DNA from 3 places in the Nonomuraea terrae genome. Region 1 is predicted to be linked to each of the others. Evidence: riboswitches for the same ligand, from Rfam matches in the RefSeq annotation. Region 1 holds a riboswitch; each other region holds the start of a gene.
What was found. Region 1 has a riboswitch for cobalamin ahead of ACIBP6_RS02770 (CbtB domain-containing protein). Riboswitches for the same ligand answer to the same signal wherever they lie in the genome.
Positions count from the first base shown of each region.

Region 1 (10,363 bases):
GGCGCGGTGAACCTGACCGACGGCGACCCGGCGACCCGCTGGGCGGCGGCCGACGACGCGGCGTACCCGATCACGGTGGACGTCGACTTCGGCGCGGACACCACCTTCGACGAGGTGTACCTCGACGAGTACACCGACTCGGGCACCAACCCGCGGGTGCAGTCGTTCGAGCTGCGGCGCTGGGACGCCGCGACCGGCGCCTGGGTGACGTTCGCGAGCGGTGACCAGGGCATCGGCCACGACCTGTCCGTGACGGGCTTCGGCGACATCACGACGTCGAAGCTCCGCGTCGCCCTCACGGCGCAGATCGCCACCGAGCAGTACACCCCCACGCTCACCGAGATCGCCGTCCACAAGGGCTAGCACGTATCGCCAGGCCCTCCGGAGGCACGCCCCCGGAGGGCCTTCGCGGTTCGATGAACCGGGGGCGGCTCGCTCAACGGCCGTGCCGGCCACTACCGGATCCGCGTCCACCACGACTGTCGCCGACGTCGGCTCTCAAGGCGGCCGACCGTCATCTAGTCTTCCGCTCATGCCGACACGTCTGTCACCTCGCCTCGCCGCGGTCGTGAACGCGCTTCCCCTTCAGCCACACTCGCGTGTCCTCGAAATCGGGTGCGGGCCCGGCGCGGCCGCACGAGCGGTCGCAGCCCGGCTCACCACCGGCCACATCCTGGCCATCGACAGATCCGCCACCGCCATCGCGCAGGCCGAAGCCGCCGCGACGGACGAGATCGCATCCGGCCGCATGAGCGTCCGCCGGAGCGCGGGCGAAGACTTCGTCCTGCGGCCTCACGAAGAGCCGTACGACATCGTGTTCGCCGTCCGGGTCGGCGCCCTCGACGGGCGACATCCCGAGGATGGCCGGCGGGTGCTCCAGCGCATCGCGGCGGCGACCACGGCAGAGGCCCGGCTCTTCATCGACGGCGGCGATCCGCTTCGTGAACTGCTCATCCCGCGGGCTTGAGCCGACCGGTCGCCGCGTCGGGGCTCGAACCCGATCGACGCCGGAAGCCGAGGGACCGCGACCGCGCGGTCAGCCGGTGAGGATCTCGGCGAGTTCCGCGGGGTGGGCCAGGTGGGGGAAGTGGCCGCTGTCCGGCAGGACGTTGACGGCGACCTCGGGCAGGGCGGACTCCAGCCAGCTCCGGTAGGCCGGGGGCAGCGGGTTGCCGCTGACGTGGTGATAGGCGATCCCGCGTTCGCGGATGGCCGCCAGGTCACGGGTGCGGAGCCGGGTCAGCTCCTCCGCGGGTGTGTCGAGCAGCTCGGCCCAGTAGCCGAGCAGCAGGTCCGGCCTGGGGGTCGTGGCCGTCCGCACGAGCTCGCGCGCGGCGGGCGGCAGGAGATCGGCGTGCATCCCGGCGACCATGGACTCCCACACCTGCCGCCAGCCGGGGCCGCGCAGCCGCGGTTCCGCCTGGAGCAGCACGTCGCGGAAGCCGCCGACCAGCAGCGGCTGGTCCACGTTGACCACGCCACGAGCCGGATGGGTCGCGGCGTAGACCGTCGCCAGCGCGCCGCCGAGCGAATGCCCCACGATGATCGGCGCGTCGAGCCCGGCGGCGGTCACCGCCTGGTGCACCACCTCGACGACCTCCTCGGAGTGGTAGGAGTCGCGGCGTGGCGAGCCCCCGTGTCCCGGCAGGTCGAAGGCGAGCGCGCGGCGCCCCGGATCGATGTCGGCCAGCTCGCGCAGGACCGGTACCCACTGCCGCCGGTCATAGGTCAGACCGTGCAGGAAGACCAGCGGCGGGCGGTCATCGGCTGTGCCATGGCTGTCGGCCGCGAGGCCCCCGAAATACTCCGGCATGTACGTCTCCCGTTCGTGAAACTCCACCAGGGAGGCGTGACCTCACGGTGCACGAATCGTTCGTGGCGCGCGTCACAGGCGCCAGCGGCCCGGCCCGCCGGGTGCCGGCTGATACCGGAAGAACCGGCCGGTGCGCAGCGACGCCCTCAGATGGGCCCCCGCCAGCGGTGCCGCCGGCTCGATCCGCTGCACGGTCGCCCACAACGCCCGCGTCGCGTTCACCCGCGCCCGTTCGGTCTCGGCGTCATGGACCCGGGGCCGGCCGCCGAGCCCGGTGGCGCGCCGCAGCTCGGCCAGCAGCGCCGTTCTCTCCGCCTGCAGCGTGGCGGCCCGTCCGGCGTCGCCGGCACGGTCGGCCCCGTCGAGCTGCTCGTCGAGCTGCCGCACCCGCCGCCGGTACGCCGCACGCGCGGCGGCGTCCAGGACCGGCTCCCCGGCGGACGCCCGCAACCCGGGCCCGCCCGCCACGAGGTCCAGCGCCGGGATCTCCTGCCCGGGTGCGGCCAGCAGCGTCCGCAGATACCGCACGCCTCGCCCGTCGCGGAGCCGTACCGTCTCCGGACCGGCGTCGAGCCGCCAGTCGTCGCCGTCCCTGGTCAGCCGCCACTCGTCGGGGGGCGGCGCGAGCTCGGCGAGCAGTCCCGCCAGGCCCAGACGCTCGGCGATCGAGCGTGCCCTGGCGAGATCGTCGCCGGCCCGGTCTCCGGCGGCCGACGCCCGCGCGACCAGGGTGTGGGCGAGCCAGGGCAGGGCCCCGATCCGCTCCTCCGTCTCGACCGCGCGGTCGAGGTGGGACAGCGCGTCGCCGGTACGGCCCAGCCGGGCCGCGAGGCGGCCGAGATAGTCGTCGACCGGGCCGGCGATCGTGTTGGCGCCGCCCCAGACGACCAGGCGCCCTCGGTACGGAAGCAGCGCGGCGTACAAGGCCTCGGCGGCCGCCGGCTCACCGGCTCCGGAGGCCACGATCGCGAGATCGGCCACCGCGCCGATCCACCGCGGCCCGGATCCGGCGAGTACGGCGGGCAGCAGCCGCTCCAGTTCGAGACCCGCCTCGACGCCCCGGCCGGACTCGGCCAGCGCCCTGGCCGCCGTCGCCTCGAAGAAGTGCCCGGGCAGCCGCCGGGCGAGGTCCTGCCACACCCCCACGTGGGCCGCGACGTCACCCCGCATCACGTCGATCGCGCTGCGCAGCGACCCGACCAGGCGCTCGGTGTCGGCCAGCCCGGCCCGCCGGCCGCGCACGGCGACCTCCTCGGCGAGCACCGCGGCCGTGTCGAAGCGGCCGCGGACGGTGGCGAGCATCGACTGCCGAGCCAGCACCATCACCGCCGCCTCGGCGTCTCCGGCCAGCTCGCCGGCTCTGGAGTACGCGGTCAGCGCGGCCTCGGCACTCGCGAGCTCGCCGAGCTCGGCCAAGGCCACGAAGCGCCAGAACAGCCCGCGCCGCTCGGCCTCGCCGTCGCCTGTCAGCCGCGCCTGCTCCACGATCTGGGCGGCCGTGGTCAGGCGTTCCTGAGCGGCGGCCGGATCCCACAGCGCGTGGAGCCGGGCGTCGAGCACCTCGGCGACCGCGCCGGGGTCGGCCGCCGTCCGGGCGGCGGCCGACGCGTCGTCGATCAGTTCCCGCCGGCGTGCCGCGGCCGACGGGTCGCCCAGCAGCTCGCGGGCGAGCCGGGCCAGCACCCTGGCTCGGGTGGCGGGGGGCGACGGACGCCCGGCCGCCGCCTCCAGCAGGCGGACCAGCCCGGCGTCGAGGTCGAGGAACGCCGCGCGCGACGGCGTGGACAGAGCGAGGTGGATCACCGGGTCAGCGGCGGGGTCGAGCCCGGCCAGCTCGTCCGCCAGGGTGAGGGCGGCTCCGGGGAGCCCGCCCGAGGCCAGCCACACCGCGTGAACCGCTCCGGCCGGCAGATCGGGAACCAGCTCGGCGAGCTGGCCCTCCGTGAGGCCGCGCAGGCGCAGCTCCGGCGTCAGCCCGAGGGGGTCGGAGCCGGCCGCGAGGAGCCCTGCTCCCGCAGCGGACGTGAGGTCGGCGAGACGTTCCGCGGCCTGTGGACCGGCACGGTCGACGTCGTCGATGAGCATGAGGCGCGGGCCGTCCCGGGCGATCGACCGCCCGTCGGGGTCGGTGCGGGAGACCGACGGGCCGTCCCGGGCGATCCACTGCCCGTCGGGGTCGGTGCGGGAGACCGACGGGCCGTCCCGGGCGATCAGCCGGGAGAGGTCGTCGGCGTCCATGCGGGAGACCGGGATGGCCCGCGCGCGGGCGAGTTCCGCCGCCGCGTCGAGCAACGCCGTCTTGCCGGCTCCGGCAGGCCCCGTGACGAAGAGGTGCCCGCCGGACCCCGCGGCGACCCGGTCGAGCAGTCGCTCCACCGCCGCCAGTTCCCTGCGGCGTGCGATCAGGCTCACGAGCGCAGCGTATCGACCGCCGCACGAGCCGCCCCCATCTGCCCCGTACGCGACGGACCCCTCGATTGTTGACGGGAACGGGAGGAAAGGATACGTTCCGGTAGATTTCACGGTTGCCCGAGGGAAATCCGGTGAGAAGCCGGTGCGGTCGCGCCACTGTATCCGGGACATGGATCCCGGGAGCCAGGTCGCTCGGGCCCCTGTGACCTCAACAGATCGGGACGCGTCATCCCTGAGGAGGCATGTATGAGTGACCTGACCACTCCTTCGTCCGTTTCTTCCATCCCCTTCCCCCGCCTGCGCCCATGGCTGGCGGTCGTGCCGCTGCTGCTGATCGTCGGCTACCTGGTGCTCATGGACAACGGCGCCCTCTCCCAGGCGGGGCCGTTCCTGCACGAACTCATGCACGACGGGCGTCATCTGCTCGGCGTTCCGTGCCACTAGGGACGTCAGATGGTACGCACCCTGCTGGTCAGGGGCCTGCTCGCGGGCCTGCTGGCCGGGATCGTCGCGGGCGGGTTCGCGTTCGTCTTCGGTGAGCCGCACCTGGACGCCGCGATCGCGCTGGAGGAAGGGGCGGCGGCTCCGGCCGCCGCGCACGTACATGACCATGAGCACGGAGACGAAGGGGCGCTCGGCAGGCCGGTGCAGAAGGCCGGGCTGTTCCTCGCCACCGGGCTCTACGGGGTCGCCGTCGGCGGGGTCTTCGCCCTGGTCTTCGCTGGACTGCGTGGGCGGGTCGGCCCGCGATCGGACGGCGGGCTGGCGCTGGCCGCCGCTGGGACGGCGTTCGGGGCGATCATTCTCGTGCCGTTCGTGAAATATCCGGCGAACCCGCCGGCGGTGGGCGACCCTGCCACGATCGACCAGCGGACCCTGCTCTACGTGGTGATGATCCTCGTCGGCCTGGCCGCGACCGCGGTCGCGGTGGCCACCGGGCGTCGCGTCACGGCGGGCCCGTGGGCGCGGTGGGGCATGGCCGCCGCCGCGTTCCTGGTGCCGGTCGTCGCGGCGTGGGTGCTGCTGCCGGGGATGGACGAGGTGCCCGAGGGGTTCCCCGCCACGTTGCTGTGGGAGTTCAGGGTCGCGTCCCTGGGGACGCAGCTGGTGTTCTGGACGGCGTTCGGCGTGCTGTTCGGCTTGCTGAGCGACCGGGCGGCGCGCCGGTCCGCCGTGGCCGCCGTAGCGGGCTGAGCAGGTGCTGTTCGTCCGTCATGCCGGCACGCCGGGAATGCGAGCGGCCCGCTTCCCGGCGAACGAGGACCCCGACCCCTCCAGCCTCTCCCGGGCCCCCGCCCTGCGGGCGGACCGCGTGTGGTCCGCGCCGAGCACGGCGGCGGTGCGGACTGCCGTCGCCATGGGGCTGGAGCCCGTGGTGGCGGACGTGCTCGCGGAGGCGGACTGCGGGCGGTGGCGCGGGCTCGCGTACGCGGAGGTCGCGGAGCGGGAGCCGGAGGCGCTGGCGCGGTGGCTGTCGGATCCGCACGCGACGCCGCACGGCGGCGAGAGCCTGGCCGCGCTGGCGGCGCGCGTCGCCGGCTGGCTGGAGGGGACGCGCGCGGAGCCGTCCGGCGTCGTCGTGTGCGACGTGGGCGTGATCCGCGCCGCGCTCGGCCACGCGCTGGGGTTGCCGCCGCTCGCCGCCGCCCGCTTCGACCTCGCGCCTTTGTCCACCACCGAGCTGACCGCCACGCGGGACGGCTGGCGGGTGGCCCATGTCAATCGGAAGGTCCCGTCTTGATCGTCACGTATCCGTTCAGCGCCGTCGTCGGGCTCGACGACCTGAAGCTGGCGCTGGTGCTCAACGCCGTCTCGCCGCGGACCGGCGGCGTGCTCGTACGCGGGGAGAAGGGCACCGCCAAGTCGACCATCGTGCGGGCGCTGGCCGCCCAGCTGCCGCCCGTACAGGTGGTGGCCGGGTGCCGCTTCGCCTGCGACCCGGCCGCGCCCGATCCGGGCTGCCCCGACGGGCCGCACGAGCCCGGCTCGGCGGTCCTGCGCCGTCCGGCGGCGCTGGTCGAGCTGCCGGTGGGCGCGTCGGAGGACCGCCTGGTCGGCTCGCTCGACGTCGAACGGGCGCTCACCGAGGGGGTGAAGGCGTTCGAGCCGGGCCTGCTGGCGGCGGCACACCGTGGCGTGCTGTACGTGGACGAGGTCAACCTGCTCCACGACCACCTCGTGGACCTGCTGCTCGACGCCGCCGCCCTCGGCACCTGCTACGTGGAGCGCGAGTCGGTGTCGGTACGGCACGCCGCCCGCTTCCTCCTGGTCGGCACCATGAACCCGGAGGAGGGTGAGCTGCGCCCGCAGCTGCTCGACCGGTTCGGGCTGACGGTGGAGGTGCGGGCCTCCCGTAACCCGGACGAACGCGCCGAGGTCGTACGGCGGCGGCTCGCGTTCGACGCCGATCCCGAGGCGTTCGCCGTCCGGTGGGCCGCCGAGGAGGCGGCGCTGGCGGCGCGGATCGCGCAGGCCAGAGCCCGGGTGCCCGGCGTCCGGCTGCCGGACGCGCGGCTGCGGCAGATCGCCGCCGTGTGCGCCGGGTTCGAGGTGGACGGCCTGCGCGCCGACCTGGTCACGGCCAACGCCGCCATCGCGCACGCGGCCTGGCACGGGCGCGAGGCCGTGACGACCGACGACGTACGCGCCGCGGCCCGCCTGTCCCTGCCGCACCGCCGTCGCCGCGACCCGTTCGACGCGCCGGGGCTGGACGAGTCGTTGCTGGAGGAACTGCTGGACCGGACGAGCGGCGAGGACGACCCGCCCGAGGGCCCGTCCGGCGGCGGGCCGGGCGGCCCGTCCGGCGACGGCTCCTCCGGCGACGGCACGGACGCGGCTCCCGGTGGCGGACGGTGCGACGGCCCCGGGGGTGAGGCGGACGGCTCCGCCGACCAGGGCGGCACAGGCCGGGACGCCACCGATGGCTCAACTCGAACCGGCGCGGATGGCGCGGGCCGCGATGGCACAGGTCTCGATGGCGCAGGTCTCGATGGCGCAGGTCTCGATGGCGCAGGTCAAGGTGGCACGGATCCGGATGGTCCGGGCGCGGATGGCGCGGATGGTGCCGGCCCGGATGGTGCGGGTGGCCGGGGTGGCGCGGTGGCGGTGGCGGCGGCGCCGTACCGGGTGCCGTTGCTGGACGTGCCCGGCGTCGGTGACGGTGTGGCGGGACGGCGGTCAAGGTCCAGGACGGCGCACGGCCGGGCGACCGGCGCCCGCCGTCCCGCCGGCCGCGTGCGCGACCTGCACCTCACGGCGACCGTGCTGGCGGCGGCGCCGCACCAGGCGGCGCGCGGGCGGACGGGCCCGGGGCTGGTGCTGCGCGAGGACGACCTGCGTGAGGTCCTGCGCGAGGGCAGGGAGGGCAACCTCGTGCTGTTCGTGGTGGACGCGAGCGGCTCGATGGCGGCCCGCAAGCGGATGAGCGCGGTGAAGACGGCGGTGCTCAGCCTGCTGCTCGACGCCTACCAGCGACGCGACAAGATCGGCCTGGTGACCTTCCGCGGCGCGGGCGCCGAGGTGGCGTTGCCGCCGACCTCGTCGGTGGAGGCGGGCGCGGCCAGGTTGCGCTCGTTGCCGACCGGAGGGCGGACGCCGCTCGCGGCCGGGCTGGTACGCGCGGCGGAGGTGCTGCGCGTGGAGCGGCTGCGCGACCCGGCCAGGCGTCCGCTCCTGGTGCTGGTGACCGACGGCCGCGCCACGGCGGGCGGCGACGTGGACCGGGCCGCCGCCCTGCTCACGGGCACGACGAGCGTGGTGGTGGACTGCGAGAGCGGCCCTGTGCGGCTCGGCCTGGCGGTCCGGCTGGCCGCCCGGCTGGGAGCGCGGCTGGTGCCCCTCGACTCCCTGGACGCCCGTTCGGGCCGCGGCTCCGATCTCGGGGCGGTCGTCCGCGACCACAGGAACGCGACCGACCGCGACCGCAGAAGCCCGGCGGCCGGGGGCGACGGGGGCTCGCGAGCCCGCGACTACGGCGGCTCGGGAATCCGTACCTACAGGAAGGCGGTTTGACCATGCCGCAGGGGAAGCCCGCCGTCGTGCCGGACGACGGCCTCACCACGCGTCAGCGCCGCACGAAGCCGCTGCTGATCGTGCACACCGGCCCGGGGAAGGGCAAGTCGACGGCGGCGTTCGGGATGGCGCTGCGGGCGTGGAACCAGGGGTGGCCGATCGGGGTGTTCCAGTTCGTCAAGTCGGCCAAGTGGCGCATCGGCGAGGAGCGGGCGCTGAAGGTGCTCGGCGGGACGGGCGAGGGCGGCACGGTGACCTGGCACAAGATGGGCGAGGGCTGGTCGTGGATCCAGCGTCCCGGCACCGAGGAGGACCACGCGGCCGACGCCAGGGAGGGCTGGGAGCAGATCAAGCGGGACCTGGCGGCCGAGACGTACCGGTTCTACGTGCTGGACGAGTTCACGTACCCGCTCAAATGGGGGTGGCTGGAGCTGGACGACGTGCTCGCGACGCTCACGTCGCGGCCGGGCAACCAGCACGTGGTGATCACTGGCAGGGACGCGCCCGAGCGGCTGGTCGAGGTCGCCGATCTGGTGACGGAGATGGGCAAGGTACGCCATCCCATGGACGCCGGCCAGAAGGGCCAGAAGGGCATCGAGTGGTAGTTCCGCGGCTCGTGGTCGCCGCGCCCGCGTCCGGCAGCGGCAAGACGACGGTGGCGACGGGGCTGATGGCGGCGCTGCGGGCGCGGGGGCTGCGGGTCTCGCCGCACAAGGTGGGCCCCGACTACATCGACCCCGGGTACCACGCGCTGGCCGCCGGGCGTCCCGGCCGGAACCTGGACCCGTGGCTGACCGGCGAGGAGCTGGTGGCGCCGCTGTTCCTGCACGGGGCCGCCGGGTGCGACGTCGCCGTGGTCGAAGGCGTGATGGGGATGTTCGACGGCAGGGGGGAAACGGACTTCGCCTCCACCGCGCACGTCGCCAGGCTGCTGGACGCCCCGGTGGTGCTGGTCGTGGACGCGGCGCGGCAGAGCCGGTCGGTGGCGGCGGTGGTGCACGGGTTCGCCACGTTCGACCCTCGCGTGCGGATGGGCGGGGTGGTGCTGAACCGGGTCGGCTCCGACCGCCACGAGGCGCTCTGCCGGGCCGCGCTGGCACAGGCCGGGGTGCCGGTGCTCGGCGCGATCCGCCGGGACGACGCCGTCTCGGCACCGTCCCGGCACCTGGGGCTGGTGCCCGCGGCCGAGCGTGAGCCCGAGGCGGTGGCCGCCGTCGACCGGCTGGCCGCGCTGGTGGCGGACTCCTGCGACCTGGAAGCGCTCGTACGGCTGGCCCGCTCGGCCCCGCCGCTGCCGGCCGAGGCATGGGACCCCGCGCGGGCCCTCGGTGGGCCGGCGGCTGGCAGGCCGGTGGTGGCCGTCGCCGGTGGGGCGGCGTTCACGTTCGGGTATGCCGAGCATGCCGAGCTGCTGCGGGCCGCGGGTGCGGAGGTCGCGGTGTTCGACCCGCTCAGGGACGATCGGCTGCCAGAAGGGACGGCCGCGCTGGTCGTCGGCGGGGGCTTTCCCGAGGTGTACGCGGCCGAGCTGGCGGCCAACGACCCGCTGCGCGCCCAGGTGGCGGCCTTTCGCGGGCCGATCGCCGCCGAGTGCGCCGGCCTGCTCTACCTGTGCGCGGAGCTGGACGGGCGGCGCATGTGCGGCCGGGTGCCCGGCGTCGCGCGCATGACCGACCGGCTGACGCTCGGCTACCGCGAGGCCGTCGCCCTCGGGGACTCTCCGCTGACGCGGGCGGGCGAGCGTTACCGGGGGCACGAGTTCCACCGCACCGCCGTCGCGTACGAGCGGGCGCCGCTGTTCCGCTGGGACGGCGGCGCCGACGGGTACGGCGACGCCCAGGTGACCGCGTCCTACCTGCACCTGCACTGGGCCGGGCGGCCGGAGCTGGCTCAGCGGCTGGTGTCGTCCTCCAGGTCGCCCTCGGTCTTGAGGTAGACCTCCTGCAGGCCGCGCAGGAGGTCGGGGTCCGGGTGCTCCCACATGCCGCGCTCGGCCGCCTCCAGGAGGCGTTCGGCGATGCCGTGCAGGGCCCACGGGTTCGATTCGGCCAGGAACGCCCGGTTCTCCGGGTCCAGCACGTACGTCTCGGCCAGCTTGTCGTACATCCAGTCGGCGACCACCCCCGT
Region 1 is NZ_JBITLL010000001.1:570,191-580,553, reverse strand. Features, by position in the region: gene ACIBP6_RS02790 (discoidin domain-containing protein) at 1-363, shown strand, start outside; gene ACIBP6_RS02785 (methyltransferase domain-containing protein) at 533-967, shown strand; gene ACIBP6_RS02780 (alpha/beta fold hydrolase) at 1,037-1,840, opposite strand; gene ACIBP6_RS02775 (AAA family ATPase) at 1,886-4,225, opposite strand; adenosylcobalamin (AdoCbl) riboswitch at 4,321-4,469, shown strand; gene ACIBP6_RS02770 (CbtB domain-containing protein) at 4,472-4,669, shown strand; gene ACIBP6_RS02765 (CbtA family protein) at 4,679-5,419, shown strand; gene ACIBP6_RS02760 (histidine phosphatase family protein) at 5,424-5,966, shown strand; gene ACIBP6_RS02755 (VWA domain-containing protein) at 5,963-8,236, shown strand; gene cobO (cob(I)yrinic acid a,c-diamide adenosyltransferase) at 8,239-8,841, shown strand; gene ACIBP6_RS02745 (cobyrinate a,c-diamide synthase) at 8,835-10,172, shown strand; gene cobN (cobaltochelatase subunit CobN) at 10,127-10,363, opposite strand, start outside.

Region 2 (10,363 bases), on a different contig from region 1:
TTGCGGATGGCCGCGCGGAAACGCTCGTAGAAGTCGGGGTAGCGCATCGGGCGGAGCGTCAGATCCATCCCGGGGTCGAGCAACATCACAAGATCTCCTTCACTGGCACGCTTCGCAGGTCTCGGGGTTCTCAAGGGAGCAGGCGATCACGTCCGCGACGGGCTGGGCCGGCGTGGGCTGGGCGACCGTCGTCTGGGAGATCCGGGTCGCCGGGCGTGAGCGCAGGTAGTACGTCGTCTTCAGGCCGCTCTTCCAGGCGTAGGCGTACATCGAGGAGAGCTTGCCGATGGTCGGGCTGGCCATGAAGAGGTTGAGCGACTGCCCCTGGTCGACGTACGGCTGCCGCGCCGCGGCCAGGTCGATGAGCGCCTTCTGCGGCAGCTCCCAGGCCGTGCGGTACAGCAGCTTGAGGTCGTCGGGGATGCCGGGCACCGTCTGCACCGAGCCGTCGGCCCGCTTGATCGCGTCGCGCATCTCCTGCGTCCACAGCCCGCGCGCCTGCAGGTCGGCCACCAGATAGCGGTTGACCTGCAGGAACTCGCCCGACAGCGTCTCGCGCTTGAACACGTTGGACACCTGCGGCTCGATGCACTCGTAGCAACCGGCGATGGAGGCGATCGTGGCGGTCGGCGCGATGGCGATCAACAGCGAGTTCCGCAGCCCCGTCACGGCGATCTTCTCCCGGAGCGCCTCCCAGCGCGGCGAGCTCACCCCGTAGTGGTCGGGGTGCAGCACTCCCCCTGCCGCCCTGGTCTCGTCGTACGACGGGTGCCGGCCGCGCTCGGCCGCCAGGTCCGCCGAGGTGTCGTACGCGGCGAGCGCGATCTCCTCGGCGATCCTGGTGGACAGCTCCCGCGCCCGCGGAGAGTCGAAGGGCAGCCGCAGCGTGAAGAACACGTCCGCCAGGCCCATCACGCCGAGCCCCATCGGCCGCCACCGCTTGTTGGCCGCCTCCGCCTCGGGCGTCGGGTAGAAGCCGAGGTCGATGGTGCGGTCGAGGAAACGCACGGCGGTGCGGACGGTCCGGCGCAGCCGCTCCCAGTCGAGGTCGCCGCCGGCGAGGTGGGCGGCCAGGTTGACCGAGCCGAGGTTGCACACGGCCGTCTCGGCGTCGCTGGTGACCTCGAGGATCTCGGTGCAGAGGTTCGACAGGTGGATGACGTTCTCGGGGCGGGCGGTCTGGTTGGAGGTGCGGTTGGCGGCGTCCTTGAAGGTCATCCAGCCGTTGCCGGTCTGGGCGAGCGTGCGCATCATCCGGCCGTACAGGGTCCGCGCGGGGATCTGGCGGGCGAACCGGCCCTCGGCCTCGTACGCGCGATAGGCGGCGGTGAACGCCTCGCCGTACAGGTCGGTCAGGTCGGGCACGTCCTTCGGGTCGAAGAGCGACCAGGTCTCGTCGGCCTCGACGCGGCGCATGAACTCGTCGGGCACCCAGTTGGCCAGGTTGAGGTTGTGGGTGCGGCGGGCGTCCTCGCCGGTGTTGTCGCGCAGTTCGAGGAACTCCTCGATGTCGGCGTGCCAGGTCTCCAGGTAGACGCAGGCCGCGCCCTTGCGCCGGCCGCCCTGGTTGACCGCCGCCACGGACGAGTCGAGCGTGCGCAGCCAGGGGACGATGCCGTTGGACAGGCCGTTCGTGCCCCGGATCAGAGAGCCGCGCGAGCGCACCCGGGTCCAGGAGACGCCGATGCCGCCGGCGTACTTGGACAGACGGGCGACCTGGCCGTACCGGTCGTAGATGGCCTCCAGCTCGTCGCGCGGCGAGTCGAGCAGGAAGCAGGACGACAGCTGCGGGCGGCGCGCCCCCGAGTTGAACAGCGTCGGCGAGCTGGGCAGGTACGACAGCGTCGACATCAGCGCGTACAGCTCGGCGGCCTCGGCGACGGTCTCCGACAGCCCGCAGGCCACCCGCAGGAAGAAGTGCTGCGGCCGCTCCAGCACCCGCCGGGTCTTCGGATGGCGTAGCAGGTAGCGGTCGTGGACGGTGCGGAGCCCGAAGTACTCGAACCGGTCGTCCGCCTCCCGCGAGATCAGCCCGTCCAGCTCGGCCGCGTGCGCGGCCACGAACTCCGCCAGCCCGTCCTGGATCAGCCCGGCCGCGTGGGTGGCGGCGATCGACTCGGAGAACGACCGCACGCCGTGCGCCGCGGTCTCCTCGGCGATCTCCTCGGCCAGCAGCCGGGCGGCGAGCCGGGAGTTGGCCGGGTCGGCGATCACCCGGGCGGCGGCCTCCTCGATGGCCAGGCGGCGGTCAACCCCAACGATCTGAGTCACGTGCTCTTTCTCCTCGCGAAGTCATCCCCGTGAGGGCACGCCAGAGCACCGCGACACCGGAGCACCCGGCCGCGTCACGCCCTCAGCCCACCCTCGAGGCCCTGAACATTGCCTCCGGGCACGCGGCCCGGAGTCGCCGGCAGGTCTTCGGGCTCGCGGGCGTGCTCCATGGCGCCTACTGGCCGTCGCTTCCCGGATCCGCTCCAGTGCACATGACGGCGGTCGTTCCCGCTCACCGCTGCGGGGCAGCCCCGGAATCACACCGGGTTCCCTTTTGCTCCGCCTCAGGGGGAGGCGAACCAGCGACGACGAGGATCCTACATCTAGTGGCCGTTCCCGCAACTACCCCAGCATGTTGTGGCTCGGGTGGAGTTGATCAGCCCCAGACCGTGCATCACGGCCCGCGTCCGGGCGACCTCGGAGCCGAGCCAGCGCTCGAAGTCGTCGCCGACGAGCGGCAGCGACAGCCAGCCGGCCGCCCGGCAGGCGGCCTCCCAGCCGGGCGCGCCCAGCACGTCGTCGCACATGCGCAGCGCCCACTCGCGGCTCTCCTCACCCATGCCGTCGGGCCCGAACGCGGCCACCCAGTTGGTGAAGTCGACCCGCACGCCCGACTCCAGCAGGGTCGGCGCGTCGAGGCCGGGCAGCCGCTGGGCGGACGACACGGCCAGCGCCCGCACCCGGCCCCTGCCGATGTTGAACCGCCACTCCGACAACGGCCCGGCGGCGGCCACGGCCTTGCCCGCCAGCAGCGCGGTGGCGGCCTCGTTGCCGCTGGGGTAACCGGTGTAGTCGACCTGGCGGGTGTCGGCGCCGAGGCCCTTGGCGATCAGCCCGAAGAGCAGGTGGTCGGGCTCACCCTGCGGCCCGCCGGTCACCGGCGTCTGGGCGGGCCGGGCGAGCAGCTGCGCGCCGAAGTCGCCGAAGTCCTTCAGAGGGGAGGCGGCGGGCACGACCACGACCTCGACCTCGCCGCTGAGCCTGGCCAGCGGGGTGGTGACACCGGCCACGCCCTGGCCGTCGTTGAGCTCGGCGGCCGACAGCGCGGGCAGCCCGACCACAGTGATCGGGGTGCCGGCGCCGGTCTGGAACCCGGCCGAGCGGGCCACGCCGCCGAACGTCCGCGCGACACGCGCCCACTGCTGCCCGCCGGGGTTGACCGAGAACCGCGTACGCAGGACCTCCGCGCCGCCGGAGACGCGCTCCGCCCCGCACCCGGCGGCGGCCGCGATCGCGCCGAGCCCCCAGGCGATGAACCGCCTGCGGGGCATGCGCGTCTGTCCCGAACCGTCCATTACCCATGGTTATTAACCCATTACACATGGCTGTACACGCGGCTCGTGGTCAACACTCAGAATCGCTATTATTGGCGATTTTTCGTGATATTCGGGTTTACTTGGCTTTCTTCCCGACACCGGCCATGAGCGAGGACGGCAGCGACCAGTCGCCGACCAGTTTGGGCCGGTCCGGGCGCCAGTCGGTGGCCTGGACGAGCCCCGGCGGCTCCAGCGGGAAGTCGCCGAAGAACGCGCGGATCTCGGCCGGTGTCCGGTCGGCCCCGCGCCCCCCGGAGGCCCGGGGCCGCTCGCGCTCCTGCGGGCGCGCCGCAGTCGTGGCCCGCGTCGTGGCCCGTGTCGTGACTCGTGTCGTGACCTGCGTCGTGACCCGTGTCGTCGCATGGGAGATCACCAGGAACCCGCCCGGCGCCATCCGCTCCCGCAGCACCGCCACCGCCCCCAGCGGGTCGGCGGAGTCGGGCAGGAAGTGCAGGATCGACACCAGCAGCACGCCGACCGGCTCGTCCAGGTCGAGGAACTCCCGGGCCCTGGTCAGCACGTCCTCGGGATCGAGCAGGTCGGCCTGGACGAACCTGGCCAGGCCGGTCCGGCCAGGCCCCGGCCGGAGCAGGCTCTGCGCGTGCTCGGCGACCACCGGATCGTTGTCGACGTAGACCACCCGCGCCTCGGGCACGACCTCGTGCGCGCTGCCCTGGGTCGGCAGCCCGCTGCCGAGGTCGAGGAACTGCCGGACTCCGGCGCGGGCGACGTAGCGTACGGCACGCTGAAGGAAGGCCCGGTTCGCGCGGGCCAGCGGGACCGCCTCCGGGATCAGCTCGGCGAGCTGATCGATGGCCTGGCGATCGACCGCGTAGTTGTCCTTCCCGCCGAGCATGTAGTCGTACATGCGGGCGGGATGAGGCCGCTGCTGATCGAACTGCTGCCGCACATATCGAATTTATGTCGTCAGCAGCGGAATAACACTACCCTGGGATGATTGTTGCTGAAATAGAGTTAATTACTCAACTGTCACGCTCTTGGCTAGGTTGCGCGGCTTGTCCACGTCGCGGCCCAGCGCCACAGCAGCGTAGTACGCGAAGAGCTGCAGCGGGATCGCCAGCAGGATCGGGTCGAGCTCGATCTCGTTCCTCGGGATCACGATCACGTCGTCGGCCAGCTTGGCGGAGGGCTCGCGGTGACCGACCATGAGCACCTGGCCGCCCCTGGCGCGGATCTCGCCGAGCGTCGTGAGGTTCTTGTCGAGCAGCTCGTCATCGGGGACGATGGCGACCGTCGGCATGTCCGGGCCGATCAGCGCGAGCGGGCCGTGCTTGAGCTCGCTCGCCGGGTACGCCTCGGCGTGGACGTACGAGATCTCCTTGAGCTTCTGCGCGCCCTCGCGGGCGACCGGGTAGCCGCGCACGCGGCCGACGAACATCATGCTCGGGTGACCGGCGTACTTCTTGGCCAGTTCGGCGATCTTGTCGCTCTGGGCGAGGATCTCCCCGATCTGCCCGGGCAGCCGGCGCAGGCCCTCCACGATGCGCCGCCCGTCGGCGGGCGAGAGGTCACGCACCCGTCCGAGGTGCAGCGCGAGCAGCGCGAACGCCACCGCCGTCGAGGTGAACGCCTTGGTCGAGGCCACCGAGACCTCGGGGCCGGCGTGCAGGTAGATGCCGCCGTCGACCTCGCGGGCGATGGCGCTGCCGACCGCGTTGACGATGCCGATGACCCGGCCGCCCTTGCGCTTGAGCTCCTGCACGGCGGCGAGCGTGTCGTAGGTCTCCCCCGACTGGCTGATGGCGACGTAGAGCGTGTCGGGGTCGACGACCGGGTTGCGGTAGCGGAACTCGCTGGCCGGCTCGGCGTCGGACGGGATGCGCGCCAGCTCCTCGATGAGCTGCGCGCCGATCTGCCCCGAGTAGTACGCCGACCCGCAGCCGATGATCTTCACCCGGCGGAACGAGCGGGTCTCGCGGGCGTCCATGTTGAGCCCGCCGAGGTGGGCGACGTGGAAACGCTCGTCGAGCCGGCCGCTCATGGTGCGGGTGACCGTCTCGGGCTGCTCGGAGATCTCCTTGAGCAGGTAGTGCTCGTAGCCGCCGGTGTCGTAGTGGCCGGCGTCCCAGTCGACGGTCAGCGGCTCCTTGGCCGTCTCGCGGGCGTCGCTGGCGAAGGTGTGGAAGCCGTCGGCCTTGAGCACGGCCAGCTCGCCGTCCTCCAGGTGCACGACCTGGCGGGTGTAGCGGACGAGCGCGGCCACGTCGGAGGCGGCGAACATCTCCTTCTCGCCGATGCCGACCACGATCGGGCTGCCGTTGCGCGCCACGACCACCTCGCCGGGCCGCTCGGAGTCGATGACGGCGATGCCGTACGTGCCCACGACGCTCTTGAGGGTCTTCCTGACCGCCTCCTCCAGCGTGTCGTTCTCGTCGGCCGCGTGCGCGATCAGGTGGGCGAGCACCTCGGTGTCGGTCTCGGAGGCGAACACCACGCCGTCGGCCTCCAGCTTGGCGCGCAGCTCGGCGGCGTTCTCGATGATGCCGTTGTGCACCACCGCGATGCGCTCGTCGGCGGACAGGTGAGGGTGGGCGTTGACGTCACTCGGGACGCCGTGCGTGGCCCATCGGGTGTGGCCGATGCCGAGGTTGCCCTTGAACCGGGCCGGGACCACCTTGGCCAGGTCGGCCACCCTGCCCTTGACCTTGCGCAGCTTCAGGCCCTTGTTGGACACCACGACACCGGCCGAGTCGTAGCCCCGGTATTCGAGCCGCTGCAGTCCCTCCAGCAGGATGGGCGCGGCGTCCTTGGGGCCGACATAGGCCACGATTCCGCACATCAAGGTCTCCTCTATCCGTAGATGATCCGGCGTAGTTGTCTGAGCGACAGCTTGGGGGCGGCCACCCGGCGAGCGCCTAATTCGGCGGCGATCCTCGGGAAGATCTCGTCGTTGGTGAAGCCGTGCCGCTTCAACTCCCCGTGACGGCGGCGGACGAACTCTTCGGTGGTCTCGGAGAAGTACGCCAGCACGTCTGCCACCACACGGGCCGCCTCCCCCTGGCCGAGCGGCGTCGTGCTCGTGAGGTGGTCGATGAGATCTTCGTACGGATGCCGGGCCGCTGACACAGACGAGGACCCTACGGCTCTGGAATGAGACACAGCAACATTCTGCCCGAAATCGGGCAGGATTAACGCTGAACGACGCCTGACGGGGTTACGAGCGTCACTCTGCTACATACCCCTACAAATCAGGGCAAAGCACCCAGTAGCCCCGAGTCGCATCTGTAACATCCGCCCCGTCTGACACATCGGTTTCCGGGGAACGGTTACGGAGCGTAGTCATATCGTGACGTTCCTGGGGGAGATGTTCATGCAGCTCTGGCTCGCCGCCGTCCTGGCGGCCGGCGTACTCACCGCACCCGCCGACGTCGAACGGCGGGACTCCGGCGCGCGGTCCCCCGCGGGCGCCGCGCGCGCCGAAGGGCGGCAGGCCGACTTCGCCGCCGCGGCCCGCGAGTACGGCGTGCCGGAAAGCGTGCTGCTCGGCGTCGCGTACCTGGAGTCGCGGTGGGACGCCAACGGCGGGCGGCCCAGCACGGCCGGCGGCTACGGCCCGATGCACCTGGTGGACGCGTTCCCCGCCGAGGCGACTGACGGGATCGGCGACGCCCTCGGCGACCCGCGCGGCGACGAGGCCCGCCCGATGGCGATCGCACCCGGCGGCCCGCCGGCCTCCTCCGCGCTGCGCACCGCGACGCCGGCGCACCGCACGACGCTGCCCGAGGCGGGCCGGCTGATCGGCGTGGCGCCCACCCGCCTGCGCGAGGACCCGTCCGCGAACATCCGCGCCGGCGCCGCCCTGCTCGCCTCCTACCAGCGGCGCCCCAGCTCCGACCCGTCGGACTGGTACGACGCCGTGGCGAAGTACGCGGGCACCGACGACCCGGACGCCTCCCGGGCCTTCGCCGACGAGGTCTTCTCCGTCATGCGGGAGGGGGTGGAGCGCCGTACCGACGACGGCCACCTCGTCCGGCTCGACCCCGTGCCGGACCTGCCCGGCGGTGAATCCGCCGAGGAGGACTGGTGGGCCGGGGAGGAGAACACCGACCGCGGCTGGGCGCCCGGCGCCGACGCCCCGCGGTCGGCCGCGGGGACCAAGGCGGCGGGCGGGAGGGCGGAGTGCCCATCGTCGCTGCGCTGCGAGTGGATGCCGGCCGCGTACAAGCAGTGGGGCAAGAAGGGCGATCGTGACTACGGCAACCACGACCGCCTGACCCGCGAGCGCAGGATCGACTACATCGTCATCCACGACACCGAGGGCACCTACCAGGGCATCCCGTCGATGGTGCGCAACCCGAAGTACGTGAGCTGGCACTACACGATCCGCTCCCGTGACGGACATGTCGCCCAGCACGTGCCGACGAAGGACATCGCCTGGCACGCGGGCAACTGGGATGTCAACACCCGCTCGATCGGCATCGAGCACGAGGGCTATCTGGCCAAGGGCGGCACCTGGTACACCGAGGCGATGTACCGGTCGTCGGCCAGGCTGGTGAAGCACCTGGCCGCCAAGCACGACATCCCGCTCGACCGGGCCCACATCCTCGGCCACGACAACGTGCCCGGCACGACGCCGGGCACCGTCGCCGGCATGCACGAGGACCCGGGGCCGTACTGGGACTGGGCTCACTACTTCGACCTCATGGACAAGCCGTTCCGGGCGGCCAGGGGCGGCGACTCCGTCCTCATCCGGCCGTCGTACAACTCCCACCGGCCGCGTTTCACCGGCTGCGTGAGCGGCGACGCGTCGAAGCGCTGCCCCCCGCACGGGGCCTCCACGGTGTGGCTGCACAAGTCGCCCAGCCACCGGGCTCCCCTGGTGCTCGACATCGGCAAGCGCGGGGGAAGACCGAGCACGTACAGCGTGTACGACCACAGCGCCCGCGCCTCCACCGGCCAGCGCTTCGCGGTCGCCGAGCGGCGGGGCGACTGGACGGCCATCTGGTACCTCGGCCAGAAGGCGTGGTTCCACAACCCGGCGGGCAGGCCGACCGCCGTCCCGGCCAGGGGCCCGGTGGTCACGCCGCTGTCGGCGGACGTGAAGGTGTACGGGCGCGCGTATCCGGAGCGATCGGCGTACACCAGCGCCGCCTACCAGCGGCTGGCGCCGCTGAAGTACCGGATCGCGCCCGGGCAGCGGTACACCGTGGGCGACACCGTCACCGGCTCCTACTACGCCGCGAACGCGTTCAACCCCGCCCGACACGTCACCACCACAGGCACCACGCGCTACCACCAGATCCAGCTGGGCCACCGGGTGATGTTCGTCATGGCGAAGGATGTGCGATTGATCCGCTGAATTTGGCCGCCGCCGGACGCTCCGTGCGCACGGGCACTCCCGGGAGACGATATGGTTTTCCCGTGGCCCGGCGCGCGAGCGGCCGAGGCGTCACGCGGAAGTGGCTCAGGGGTAGAGCATCACCTTGCCAAGGTGAGGGTCGCGGGTTCGAATCCCGTCTTCCGCTCGGAGCACGACTCCTGGTGGAGTGGCCGAGAGGCGAGGCAGCGGCCTGCAAAGCCGTCTACACGGGTTCAAATCCCGTCTCCACCTCGGCGACCATCGGACCCTCCGGGATCCGGTAAAGTAACGACAGCGCCATGCGGAAGTGGCTCAGGGGTAGAGCATCACCTTGCCAAGGTGAGGGTCGCGGGTTCGAATCCCGTCTTCCGCTCTGAGTGACAACTCAATACGGACGATTAGCTCAGCGGGAGAGCGCTTCCCTGACACGGAAGAGGTCACTGGTTCAATCCCAGTATCGTCCACCACCAGACAGAGCCCCAGCCTTGGCGTACGCCGACCGGCTGGGGCTTCTTGTCGTTCCGGCCAAGGGCGTCGTGTACACGAAGGTTCTTCGAGCGGCTGGGATTTTGCGGCTTCTTAGGCGACGGGCCGGGATGGTCACGCAGACCCCAAGAAGAGATTTTAGGAAGTTATGAAACGACGCCAGGGCGGTTGCCGTGGCGCCTGAGACTTCTGGTCGCTTACATTGCTCCCCTATCAATCCGTAGATCTTCGCGGGGAGGGAGCAACAGTGAATGACGTGGTCTACGTCCTGGTGACGCTATGCGTCGCGGCGATCGCGGGCGTGGTCTGTGGACTCGCGATCGGCGTGATGGGCGCCAATCCGCTGGACGCCTTCAAGACGGGTGGAGTGGCCTTCTGCGGTCTGGCCGTCGTCGGCCTCTCCATCCTCACCATCCTGCGCAAGAGGGCCTGACCCTCGACATGGCGAAAGCGATGGCCGTAGAGCGAATATGACCGATATCCGAAACTCCCCACCCGAAAACGCCAGCAGCCCTCACCGGTGATCCGGTGAGGGCTTGATCGTGGGCGGCGACGACGGCTCCGGGGCCACTCCCCCGTCGAGACGAAGCGTGCCTCACCTCTCCCGCCACGTATTCCGCTGCCGCCTCTGGGCGCCGCGTGACGAGGATGAGCGTCCCGGCAAGCTCTACGAAGAAGGCGAAGGGCTGGAAGGCTCCGTGCTCGAAGCTTCTCTTCTTGTGGTCGTCGTAACGGCAACTCGGCCATCGGCACCCTGGTCGAGCGGACCACGCGCTACGTGATGCTCGTCCGGTTGCCGATCGACCGCAGTGGCCGGCGTCAGCTCGTGAGTACCCATCGGCCGCGGTGTCCGCCGGCGCGGAAAGCGCGGTACGCGAACGCGGCCTTGTCCAGCGGCACTGTTCCCGCCCGCCGCGGTTCCAGGATTCCCTGCGCGGTCAGCGCCAGCATCTCCCGTAGGAGGGTGCCG
Region 2 is NZ_JBITLL010000005.1:287,869-298,231, forward strand. Features, by position in the region: gene ACIBP6_RS25135 (ribonucleotide-diphosphate reductase subunit beta) at 1-86, opposite strand, end outside; gene ACIBP6_RS25140 (ribonucleoside-diphosphate reductase subunit alpha) at 100-2,271, opposite strand; cobalamin riboswitch at 2,393-2,590, opposite strand; gene ACIBP6_RS25145 (tripartite tricarboxylate transporter substrate-binding protein) at 2,595-3,566, opposite strand; gene ACIBP6_RS25150 (SAM-dependent methyltransferase) at 3,664-4,497, opposite strand; gene glmS (glutamine--fructose-6-phosphate transaminase (isomerizing)) at 4,567-6,387, opposite strand; gene ACIBP6_RS25160 (hypothetical protein) at 6,399-6,674, opposite strand; gene ACIBP6_RS25165 (N-acetylmuramoyl-L-alanine amidase) at 6,895-8,907, shown strand; tRNA gene ACIBP6_RS25170 (tRNA-Gly) at 9,002-9,073, shown strand; tRNA gene ACIBP6_RS25175 (tRNA-Cys) at 9,089-9,159, shown strand; tRNA gene ACIBP6_RS25180 (tRNA-Gly) at 9,209-9,280, shown strand; tRNA gene ACIBP6_RS25185 (tRNA-Val) at 9,300-9,374, shown strand; gene ACIBP6_RS25190 (hypothetical protein) at 9,641-9,826, shown strand; gene ACIBP6_RS25195 (hypothetical protein) at 10,213-10,344, opposite strand; gene ACIBP6_RS25200 (alcohol dehydrogenase catalytic domain-containing protein) at 10,332-10,363, opposite strand, start outside.
Region 2: it holds a riboswitch for cobalamin, as region 1 does, so the genes downstream of both, ACIBP6_RS25140 (ribonucleoside-diphosphate reductase subunit alpha) here and ACIBP6_RS02770 (CbtB domain-containing protein) in region 1, are expected to answer to the same signal.

Region 3 (10,363 bases), on a different contig from region 1:
GCGAGAGCCGCACGGAGAGCACGTGGCGGGCGCTGCGGGCCCTGGGCGACGAGGAGTGCAACGTGCTGTTGCACGACGCCGTACGCCCCCTCGTGGAGCCGCGGATCATCACCGAGTGCGTGCGGGCCCTGGCCACCCATACGGCTGTCAACGTGGCGATCCCGAGCTCCGACACGGTCCTGGTGGCCGAGCCGGTCGCCGACGGCGAGGTGATCGGCGAGGTGCTCGACCGCTCGCGGCTGCGGCGCAGCCAGACACCGCAGTGCTTCCGGCTGTCGGTGATCCGCGAGGCGTACGAGCGGGCGATGGCCGACCCGGGGTTCGCGTCGCGGCCCGCGACCGACGACTGCGGCGTGGTGCTGCGCTACCTGCCGGAGGTGCCGATCCACCTGGTGCCGGGCAGCGAGCACAACATCAAGGTCACCCACCCCGCCGACCTGCACATCGCGGAGCTGCTGTTCGGGCTGCCCGCGCCCGTCCCGCCGGGCGACAGGGGCGCGCTCGCGGTCAGCTCCCTCGTGGTGCTCGGCGGGTCCGAGGTCGCGGCGGAGGTCGCCCGGCAGGCCGCGGGCTGCGGCGCCGGCGTGCGCGCGCTGACGGCGGCCGACGGCGTACGGGTGGCGGACTACACGTCGGTGGCCAAGGCGCTCGACGACGGGGGCGCGGTCGACCACGTGGTCGTCGCGGCGGGCGCGGGTCACACGGACGGCCTGACGCGGGCGGGCGGCGAGCTCCTCGCCGACGTCGTGGGCTCCGCCCACCTGGGTGCGCTCAACGCGGCCCGCGCCGCCCGGCCTCATCTGCGCGGCAGTCTGCTGCTGCTGGTGCCGCCCGGCTCCGGCGCGGTGCACGAGTCGTGCGCCGCCGCGGTGGCCGCGCTGACCAGGGCACTGGCCCGCGAATGGGCCGCCGACGGCATCCGGGTCAACTGCGTCAATACCGGCTCCTCTCCCCACCACGCCGCTCAGACCTCACTTGACATCCTCATCTCCGACCTATCGGGGCAAGTGATAGACGGTGGCGTGGACGCCACTTGACCCGCGGGTTGTTACCGTGCGATCACATGAGGAGACTCATCGTGATCGCGGCCTTGCTCGCCTGCTATCCCGTGCTGCTGGTGGCGGCGCTCTGGCCGGCCCCGGTGGTGTTCGGGGCGGTCGCGGCGATCTCGTACGCCGTCGAATACGTCGCGCCCCGGGCCGGCCGCCCGCTGCCCGAGCTGCTCGCCAAGGTGCACCTCGGCACGACGCTGCGCTTCGCGGTCCGCGAGACGCTGGCGCTGCTGCTGGTGGCCAGGACGGCCGGGCCCGACTCGCCGTGGTTCGTGGCGCTGGCGGCCGGCGTGCTCGCGATCCACGGGGTGCGGGCCGCGCACACGGGCCTGGCCATGCGGCTGCGGCAGATGCTCAGCCGGATGCCGGTGACCACCCGCAACCTCGACGTCTCCGCCCTGCGCATCCCCAGGATGCCGCCGTGGCCGCTGCGCAGCTCGGCCAGCCTGCCGTTCCTCTACCTCGATGCGCTGCCGGTACTCGGCGCGGTCTTCGGGGCCGTGCCGGCCACGCTCGGCGCGGGCCTGGCGATCGTGGCCGGTGCGGCGGGCGCGCTCGCGATGATCCCGTACGTACGCCGGGCCGTGCCGCTCACCGACAAGGCGCGCGTGATGGAGGTCATCGGCGAGCAGGTCGAGAAGTACCGTCCCGAGGTCGTCCTGTACTTCTCGGGCGCCACCCAGGCCGCCTACCAGGCCCGGATGTGGCTGCCCACGCTGGAGCGGATCGACCGGCGGGCCATCGTCATCCTGCGCGAGCGCGGCATGGCCGCCCACCTGGAGGACACCACGCTGCCGATGCTCTGCATCCCCTCCTCGGCCGACCTGATGAGCTTCCGCGCCCTGTCCCGCGCCAAGCTCTGCTTCTACGTCGCCAACGTCGGCAGGAACGTCCACATGCTGCGCATCCCGACCCTGCGCAGCGTGTTCCTCAACCACGGCGACAGCGACAAGGAGGCGTCGTTCAACCCGTTCTCGCGGGTGTACGACGAGGTGTGGGTGGCCGGGCCCGCGGGCCGCGACCGCTACCGGCGGGCCAAGGTCGGGGTGCGCGACGAGAACATCCACGAGGTCGGCCGGCCGCAGCTGGAGGGCATCTCGACGGAGGGCCCGGGGCTGCCGTACCGCACCGTCCTGTACGCCCCCACGTGGGAGGGCTGGAACGACGACCTGTTCCACACCTCGCTGATCACCATGGGGCCGCGCATCGTGCGGGCGCTGCTCGACCACCGGCCGGCCGTGCGCGTGGTCTACAAGCCGCACCCGCTGACCGGCCACCGCGACAAGAGCGCGCTGCGGGCGCACCGGAAGATCGTCTCGATGATCGAGGCGGCCGAGCTGGCCAAGTCGAAGGCCCGTCACCCCTCCCGGGCGGAGGGCGACACGCCGCGCATCAGGCATCTGATCGTCACCGGCGACGAGCCCACGCTGTACGACTGCTTCAACGAGAGCGACCTGCTGATCAGCGACATCTCCAGCGTCGTCACCGACTTCCTGGCCAGCGAGAAGCCGTACGCGGTGACGAACGTGGCGGGGCTGTCCGAGCGCGCCTTCCACGAGCGCTACCCCAGCACCGAGGCGGGCGCGCTGATCGGCCCCGACCTGTCGGGACTCGCCGACTTCCTCGACGGCGAGGACACCCTGGCCAGAGCCCGCGTCAAGCTGCGCAACCACCTGCTCGGGCCGGAGTATCCCGATGCGATGACCCGCTTCAACGCGGCGATCGAGCGGGTCTTCGCGGGGTCCTAGCCCGACGGGCGGGCGAGTTTGCGTGGGCTGGTGAGGAAGCCCCAGCCCCAGGAGCAGTGCATGGTCGCGTACACGAGGGGCAGCCGCAGCCACGCCGACGCGGGCAGCCCGCGGCCGGTCAGCACCGAGCCGGCCACGATCGCGACGGCGTAGCCGCCCGGGACGATCAGGCCGAGCGGGAAGAACGGCGAGACGACCAGCCCGAGCAGCATCGCCAGCACGGCGGCGGGCGGCGCGAGGTAGCGCAGGTTGATCGTGCCCTCGTGGGTGCGGGCGACCACCCGGCGCCAGCGGCCGTAGTGGAAGTACTGCTTGGCCAGCGCCTTGACGTTGGGCCGCGGGCGGTAGGTGACCCGCATGCGCGGCTGGAACCACACCAGGCCGCCCGTCTGGCGGATGCGGTGGTTCATCTCCCAGTCCTGGGCACGCTGGAAGTGCTCGTCGTAGCCGCCCACCCGGTCGAGCGCCGAGCGGCGGAAGACGCCGAGGTAGACGGTGTCGGCCGGGCCGGCGGTGCCGCCCACGTGGAAGGCCGCCGCGCCCACGCCGATCTTGGAGGTCATCGCGCAGGCGACGGCCTTCTCGAACGGCGTGACGCCCTCGGCCGCCATGATGCCGCCCACGTTGTCGGCGCCGGTCTCGGCCAGCGTCTCGACGGCGACGCGCAGGTAGTCGGGGGGCAGCATGGCGTGCCCGTCGACCCTGGCGATGACGCCGTTGCGGGAGGCGGCGATCGCCGCGTTGAGCGCGTTGGGCGTGCGCCCGGTGGGATTGGGCACGACGACCACCCGCGGGTCGGCCGCCGCGATGGCGTCGGCGACCTCCTGGGTGCGGTCTCGGGAAGGACCCACGGCGAGGACGACCTCGATCTCGCCTGGGTAGTTCTGGGCGAGGACCTGATCGACGGCCTCGCGAAGGTGCCGCTCCTCGTTGAGGACCGGCATGACGACGGAAATGGGGGGCCAGCCGCGCGTCTGCGCGGGCGCGTGCGGCGAGTCGGGGAACTGCTTCATGGCGGGGCTCACGCTACTGTACGGGCAGGGGAGGAGGGCAATCGAAAGCCTGATCCTCCGGGGTGACATGAGGGGGATTGCATGCGCGACCCGGACGGGGAGGACGACGGTGTGCTCGTGGGCGGCGACGCCTACGGCGGCGTCAAAGTCGCACCCGTCCGCGCCCGCAGGCCGCGCAGGAGCGCCCGGGCGCGCCGCCGCAACGTGCTGGTGGCCGGGTTCCTGTCGGCGGCCATCCTGGTCGCCACGGGCGTGGTGTGGGCGACCCCGCGCCAGATCGGCACGGTCGACGCCGGCGTGACGGCCGTCTCGCGCGGCGCCGAGAACATCCTGCTGGTCGGCGTCGACAAGCGCGACGACCTCACCCGCGAGCAGCAGAACCGCCTCAAGCTGGGCCGCGAGTCCGGCCAGCGCACCGACACCATGATGGTCGTCCACCTGTCGGAGGACCACAAGAAGGTGACCGTGGTGAGCCTGCCGCGCGACACCTGGACGACGATCCCCGGCAAGGGCGAGCACAAGATCAACTCGGCGTACCAGTTCGGCGGGCCCAAGCTGGCGAAGGAAGCCGTCGAGGCGGCCACCGGGCTGGAGATCAACCGCTACATCGAGGTAAACATCCTCGGCTTCATCGACGTGGTCGACTCGCTGGGCGGGGTCACGGTGTGCACGCCCGTGCCGATCAACGACACGAAGATCGCGCTCAACCTGCCGGCCGGCACCCACCAGCTCGACGGCGTGCAGGCGCTCTACTACGCCCGCACCCGCGCCACCGCCCGTTCCGACCTCGACCGCATCGACCGGCAGCAGCAGGTCATCTCGGCGCTGCTCAACCGGGCGCTGAGCGCCGACACGCTGGCCAACCCGGCCAAGCTGGCCTCGTTCGTCAACAGCACGCTCGGCACGGTCAAGGTCGATCCCGACGACGGCCTGCTGGGGCTGGCCACGCAGCTGCGCGACGTCTCCCTCGACGACGTGACGTTCGCCGACGTGCCGCTGGCCGACGTCGACTTCCGCACCCCGACCGGCGAGTCGGCGGTGTTGTGGGACAAGCGGGCGGCCCGCGACATGTTCGCCAAGATCGACGCCGACCAGGACCCGGCGCGGCCCACGCCGACCGCCGTGGCCTCGCCGCCGACGGCGGCGTCGGCCAAGCCGTCACCGCCCGCGCCGGGGCAGATCTCGCTCAAGGTCAAGAACGGCACTCTCATCACGGGCCTGGCCGCGCGCATGAAGACGGCGCTGGTCGCGTACGGGTTCAAGGTGCCGGGGCAGCCCGGAAACACAAATCAGAAGGATTACCGCAAAACGGTCATCCGTTATGGCGCGGGTTTGGAACAATCGGCGAAAGTCGTGGCCGAGGCCATTCCAGGCGCCGAGCTCCGCGAAGTGGACATCGACGGCATCGAGCTCGTTCTCGGCTCCGACCAGCTGAAAGTTCGCCAGCAAAAGCCCAGTTCCGCACCAACCGCCAAGCCGAGTGTTACACCAACGACTAAAACGGCAATGCAGAACATATGTAAGAAATGAGCATAACTTTCGGCGGGTCGGGCAGGTGAGTCCCATGGTGGTCAGGTGCTGGCGAGAGGACCCCTGTACGGTGATCCATGTCGTGGGCGACCTCGACGTGGCCGGAGCCCCCCGGTTGCGGGCCGAGCTCGAACAGGTGCTGACCGCCGCCGATCCGCTCAAGGTGGTGCTCGACCTCACCGAGGTGCCGTTCTGCGACTCGGTCGGGCTCGGGGTGCTCGTGGCCACGCTCAACCAGGTCCGGCGCCAGCGCGGCCGGATGATCCTGGTGCTCGCGCCCGGCATGATCCGCCACCTGCTGACGATCACCAACCTCGACCGCCACTTCGAGACGAGCGATTCCCTCCGCGAGGCGCACGCGTCACTGGCCGACGCCGCCTGACCCGGCGCGAGATGTGCCGAACCTGCGAGAGCATGGTCAGGTCATCGCGGGCACTCGCGGGAGCGCCCCCTCACGCGCGGAGGGCTTCACGTTGATCGACCGGTTCCCCGAGCCTGCGCGCGCCCAGCTGCGGGCGGCCTGCGAAGGCGGCCGGACCCGCCCCGAGTGGTGCTTCGCCGAAGGGCGGGCCCACCTGGCCTACTGGGCCCCCTACCAAGGCGCGGACCCGGTGCTCGTCTGGCAGTTCGACCCCGGCCCCGATCCCGAGGCCGCCGCCGCGCTGCTGCGCCGGAGCCTCCAGGAGATGGGGGTGGCCAAGACGATCCACGACATCTCACTCAAGCCGGGGCTCACCCCCGCCGCCGATCGCGCCGTCGCGCACCAGGCCCTGATCGGGGCCGGGTTCGTCATGGAGGTCGAGCGGCTGCTGCTCGCATGGGCGGCCGGCGGCGACCTGCCCGACGACCTGCCCGACGACCTGCCCGACGACCTGCCCGACGACCTGCCCGACGACCGGGGCCGGCTGACGTACCGGCCGGCGCGCCGGATGGACCCGTCCGAGGTGATCGACCTCCTCGTCCGCATCTCCGAGGGCTCGCTCGACCACGACACGCGCACCGAGGTCGCCAGGGTCGGCGCCGAGCACGAGGCCCGCTGGGTGTACGACGACCTGGTCAACCGCAAGGCCGAGCCCGACTGGTTCGTCATCGGCTACCTCGGCGACTCCCCCGTCGGACTGGTCGCCCCCGACGACCGCTCCATCGCCTACATCGGCGTCGTCCCCGAGCACCGCGGTCACGGCTACGTCGACGACCTCCTGGCCAGGGGCACCCGCACGCTCGCCGAGGCCGGCGTCGAACGCGTCATCGCCGGCACCGACGTCGGCAACGTGCCGACCGCCGCCGCTTTCCTGCGCGCCGGGTACTCGGAGACCGGGCGGCTGTTCCGCTACTACTGCAGGGCACCATGAGGCTGGGAGTCATGTTCGACCGCGATCTGCCGCCCGAGCGGCTGGTCCCGTTCGCGCGGGCGCTCGACGAGACGGTCGTGGACGATCTGTGGGTGGTCGAGGACCTCGGCTGGACGGGCGGCATCTCGGCGGCGGCCACGGCGCTGGCCGTCACCTCGCGGCTGCGCGTCGGCATCGGCATCACGCCCGCGCCGCTGCGCAACCCCATGCTGCTGGCGATGGAGCTGGCCAACCTGGCCCGCCTGCACCCCGGCCGGCTGGCCGCCGGCATCGGGCACGGCGTTCCGGAGTGGATGCGCCAGGTGGGCGCGGCCGTGCCGTCGCCGCTGACCCTCCTGGAGGAGACGATCACGTCCGTACGGGCGTTGCTGCGCGGTGAGACGGTCACCCTCGACGGCAGGGCGGTGCGGCTCGACGGGGTGTCGCTCGTGCATCCGCCGGCGGTGCCGCCGCCCGTGCTGGCCGGGGTGAAGGGGCCGCGTTCGCTGGCGCTGTCCGGCCGCGTGGCGCAGGGCACGATCGTGCCCGAGGGCGTGGGGCCCGCCGATCTGCCCGGCATCGTCGAGCGGATCGGCGCGGACGGCGACCACGAGCTGGTGGTCTTCACCTACCTGCACACCGGCGGCGAGGTCGACAGATCGCTGGTGGAGGGGCAGGCGGGCTTCCTGGGCATCGCGCCGGAGGACGTGGCGACGGCCTCCGGCACTCCTCAGGAGGCGGCCGCGCAGGTGAAGGCGCTGTGGGCGGCCGGCGCGAGCACGGTCGCGGTGCGCCCGATCGGCCAGGAGCCGCTGGAGCAGGTGACGGCACTGCTGTCGGCCCTGTAGGCGGCGGACCGCGACCATGAGGCGGATCGAGGAGGCCGGCCACCGACCACCCCGCCTGGTGGTCCCGGCCGTCCCCGCGGGCCAAGGCCACACCTCGGCAAGGCCGCTCGATCGGCCGGAAACATCCCAAGCAGCGCGACTTCGGTGATCGGTTACGATACCCCCTGGCAAGACGTTGCGAGGTGCCTCGCGGTCGCGAGGAGAATCGGGAAGCCGGTGTGATTCCGGCACGGGCCCGCCGCGGTGACCGGGAAGCCGCCGCCCACGTGCGCAGCACAGCCACTGGCCCGCGAGGGCTGGGAAGGCGGGCGGTCAGGCGTTGATCCGGGAGTCCGAAGACCGGCCTCGCGCCCACCGCCCCACCAGGGGCGCGACGCAGCGGGAGCCTGCCTTGAACAGCCAGCTTTACGATGTCATCCACCGCCGTCGCGACGTGCGCGGCCAGTTCACCGGCGAGCCCGTGCCGGACGAGGTGCTGCACCGCGTGTTGTCGGCGGCGCACGCCGCACCCAGCGTCGGGCTGTCCCAGCCATGGGACTTTCTCGTGGTGCGCGACGTCCGGCTCCGCGGCACCTTCCACGACCACGTACAGCACGAGCGGGCCACCTTCGCCGCCACCCTCGACGGCGAGGCCGCCCAGCGGTTCGCCCGGATCAAGATCGATGGGGTGCTCGAATCGACGCTGTCCGTCGTGGTCACCTATGACGCGGACAGGGGCGGCCCCGCGGTGCTCGGCCGTCACGCCATCGCGGACGCCGGCCTGTACTCGGTGTGCCTGGCCATCCAGAACCTGTGGCTGGCCGCGACCGCCGAACGGCTCGGCGTCGGCTGGGTGTCGTTCTACCGCGAGCCCTTCGTCCAGGACCTGCTCGGCATCCCCACCGGGATCCGCCCGGTCGCCTGGCTGTGCCTCGGCCCGGTCACCCACCTCGAAGAGACCCCTGACCTGGAACGGCACGGCTGGCGACGACGGCGCCCGCTGGCCGCCGTCCTCCATCAGGACCGATGGGGTGCGCACCCGGCCTGACGCCGCGTTTCTACGGCGGCGGCGGCCCACGACGATCGTCGCCCGTGGCACGACGGGCGACGATCATCCTGGAGAGGTGACGGGCGGGGGAACGCGAGCTCGCGGGCCGCCTGCGCACCGCCGGTCAGGCCATCGCCCACGCCGCCGACGCGACGGCGGACAGGGCGACGAAACGCTGAGCCCGCGTTACTGCCAGATCGCGGCGTACGTGCCGTTCTCGGCGTTGACCTGCACGGGGGCCAGGCCCTTGGACTTCAGGGCGTCGAAGCGCTTCTGGTAGCCGGAGCCGTTCATGCCGACGTAGTGCGCCCACGACTGGACGCCGTCCTTGCGCCACACGGCGGTGTACGTGCCGTCGGGCGCCACGGCGATCGTGACCGGCCGGAAACCCTTCTCCTTCCTGGCGTAGAACTCGGCCTCGTGCTGCTGCCGCGACTTGCCGTAGGTGTAGTACCAGGCGCCGCCGGTGTTGGCGCTCCACACGGCCGCGTACCGGATGTCGCCCGGGGTGCCGTACGCGTCCACGGAGGTCAGCGCGAGCCCCTGGTCGGCGGCCTTCTCGGTGGCGGCGGCGAATGCGGACGCAGTGAGGCCGAACTTCGAGACGAACTTGCTGCTCTTCTTCTCGAAGACGGCGGCGAACACCGGCGAGCTCGCCGGCCCGGTGGCCGAGACGGAGACCGGCTGCAGGCCGTTCTTCAGCTCGGCGTCGAACCGCTTCTGGAACCCGCTCGCCGACATGCCCTGCCACATGCCCCACGCGGCGGACGAACCGTCCTTGACCCACACGGCGGCGTACCGCTGCCCGTCGGAGACGTTCACCGTGATCGGCCGGTAGCCCTGGTCCCTGAGCTGGTGGAAACGCTTGACGCTGTCGGCCGCGCTGACGCCGTGATAGGCGACCCAGGCCGGCGCGGCCTGCGCACCGGCCGCGGGCGCCGTCACCGCCATCGGGACGGCGGCCCCGGCCAGCACGGAGGCAACGATCGCGATCTTCGCGGTGGCCCTCATGACCCTCCCTTTACCTGAACTTGAGGATTGAGGGACGACCTTAACAAGATTTATGACAGACCGCTAAGGCTTCGGATCACCCCTTCACGAACGGCGTCGGCGTCTGGCCGGTCCAGCGGTAGAGCTCGGCGACGCCGGTGTGCTTGGAGACGCCGTCCTCGGTCACCGTCCCGGCCTTGGCGACGTAGTAGCGGCCGTCGCCGAGCGAGACCAGGCCGTACTCGCCGGTGAACTCCCAGCCCCTGACGCCGGTGGCCGCGTCCTCCAGCCCGCCGGGGGCCAGGGTGAGGAGCTCGCCCTGCTCGGGCTCCGGCTGGCCGACGATCTCGCCCGTCCTGGGCTTCTCACCGCTTTCCACCATGAAGAAGGAGTAGTTGGGGAACTGCGGCTTGACACCCCGGTAGACGGCCATCATCCAGTTTCCGGTGTGCTCGTCGAACTCGAGGTTCTGCACGCCGTACCTGGTGTTGCCGGTGTAGGCGAAGTACTTGCCGTCCACGCGCTCGGGGCCGCTCTTGTGCGGGTCGCTCTCGGTGAGCGGCCGCTCGTACTTCTTCCACTGCTGGACGTCGTACTGCAGGAGGACCTGGTGGTCGTTGTCCTGCCGGTTCACGTTGGAGTAGATGCCGTACGCGACGGTCAGCTTCTGCTTGCCGTGCCGCTTTCCGAACTCGGGGCCGAAGGCCACGCCGTCGATGCCGCTGCAGCCGTAACGGTGGTCGGGGGTGTTGCCGACGTTGCCGTCGAACCTGCCGTCCCCGTTCATGTCGGCGACGTAGTCGTCCACGACCTCCTTGAGGTAG
Region 3 is NZ_JBITLL010000007.1:87,182-97,544, reverse strand. Features, by position in the region: gene ACIBP6_RS34545 (SDR family oxidoreductase) at 1-1,037, shown strand, start outside; gene ACIBP6_RS34540 (CDP-glycerol glycerophosphotransferase family protein) at 1,064-2,800, shown strand; gene ACIBP6_RS34535 (glycosyltransferase family 2 protein) at 2,797-3,813, opposite strand; gene ACIBP6_RS34530 (LCP family protein) at 3,895-5,343, shown strand; gene ACIBP6_RS34525 (STAS domain-containing protein) at 5,414-5,725, shown strand; gene ACIBP6_RS34520 (GNAT family N-acetyltransferase) at 5,817-6,695, shown strand; gene ACIBP6_RS34515 (LLM class flavin-dependent oxidoreductase) at 6,707-7,522, shown strand; cobalamin riboswitch at 7,686-7,884, shown strand; gene bluB (5,6-dimethylbenzimidazole synthase) at 7,914-8,549, shown strand; gene ACIBP6_RS34505 (hypothetical protein) at 8,736-9,560, opposite strand; gene ACIBP6_RS34500 (hypothetical protein) at 9,637-10,363, opposite strand, start outside.
Region 3: it holds a riboswitch for cobalamin, as region 1 does, so the genes downstream of both, bluB (5,6-dimethylbenzimidazole synthase) here and ACIBP6_RS02770 (CbtB domain-containing protein) in region 1, are expected to answer to the same signal.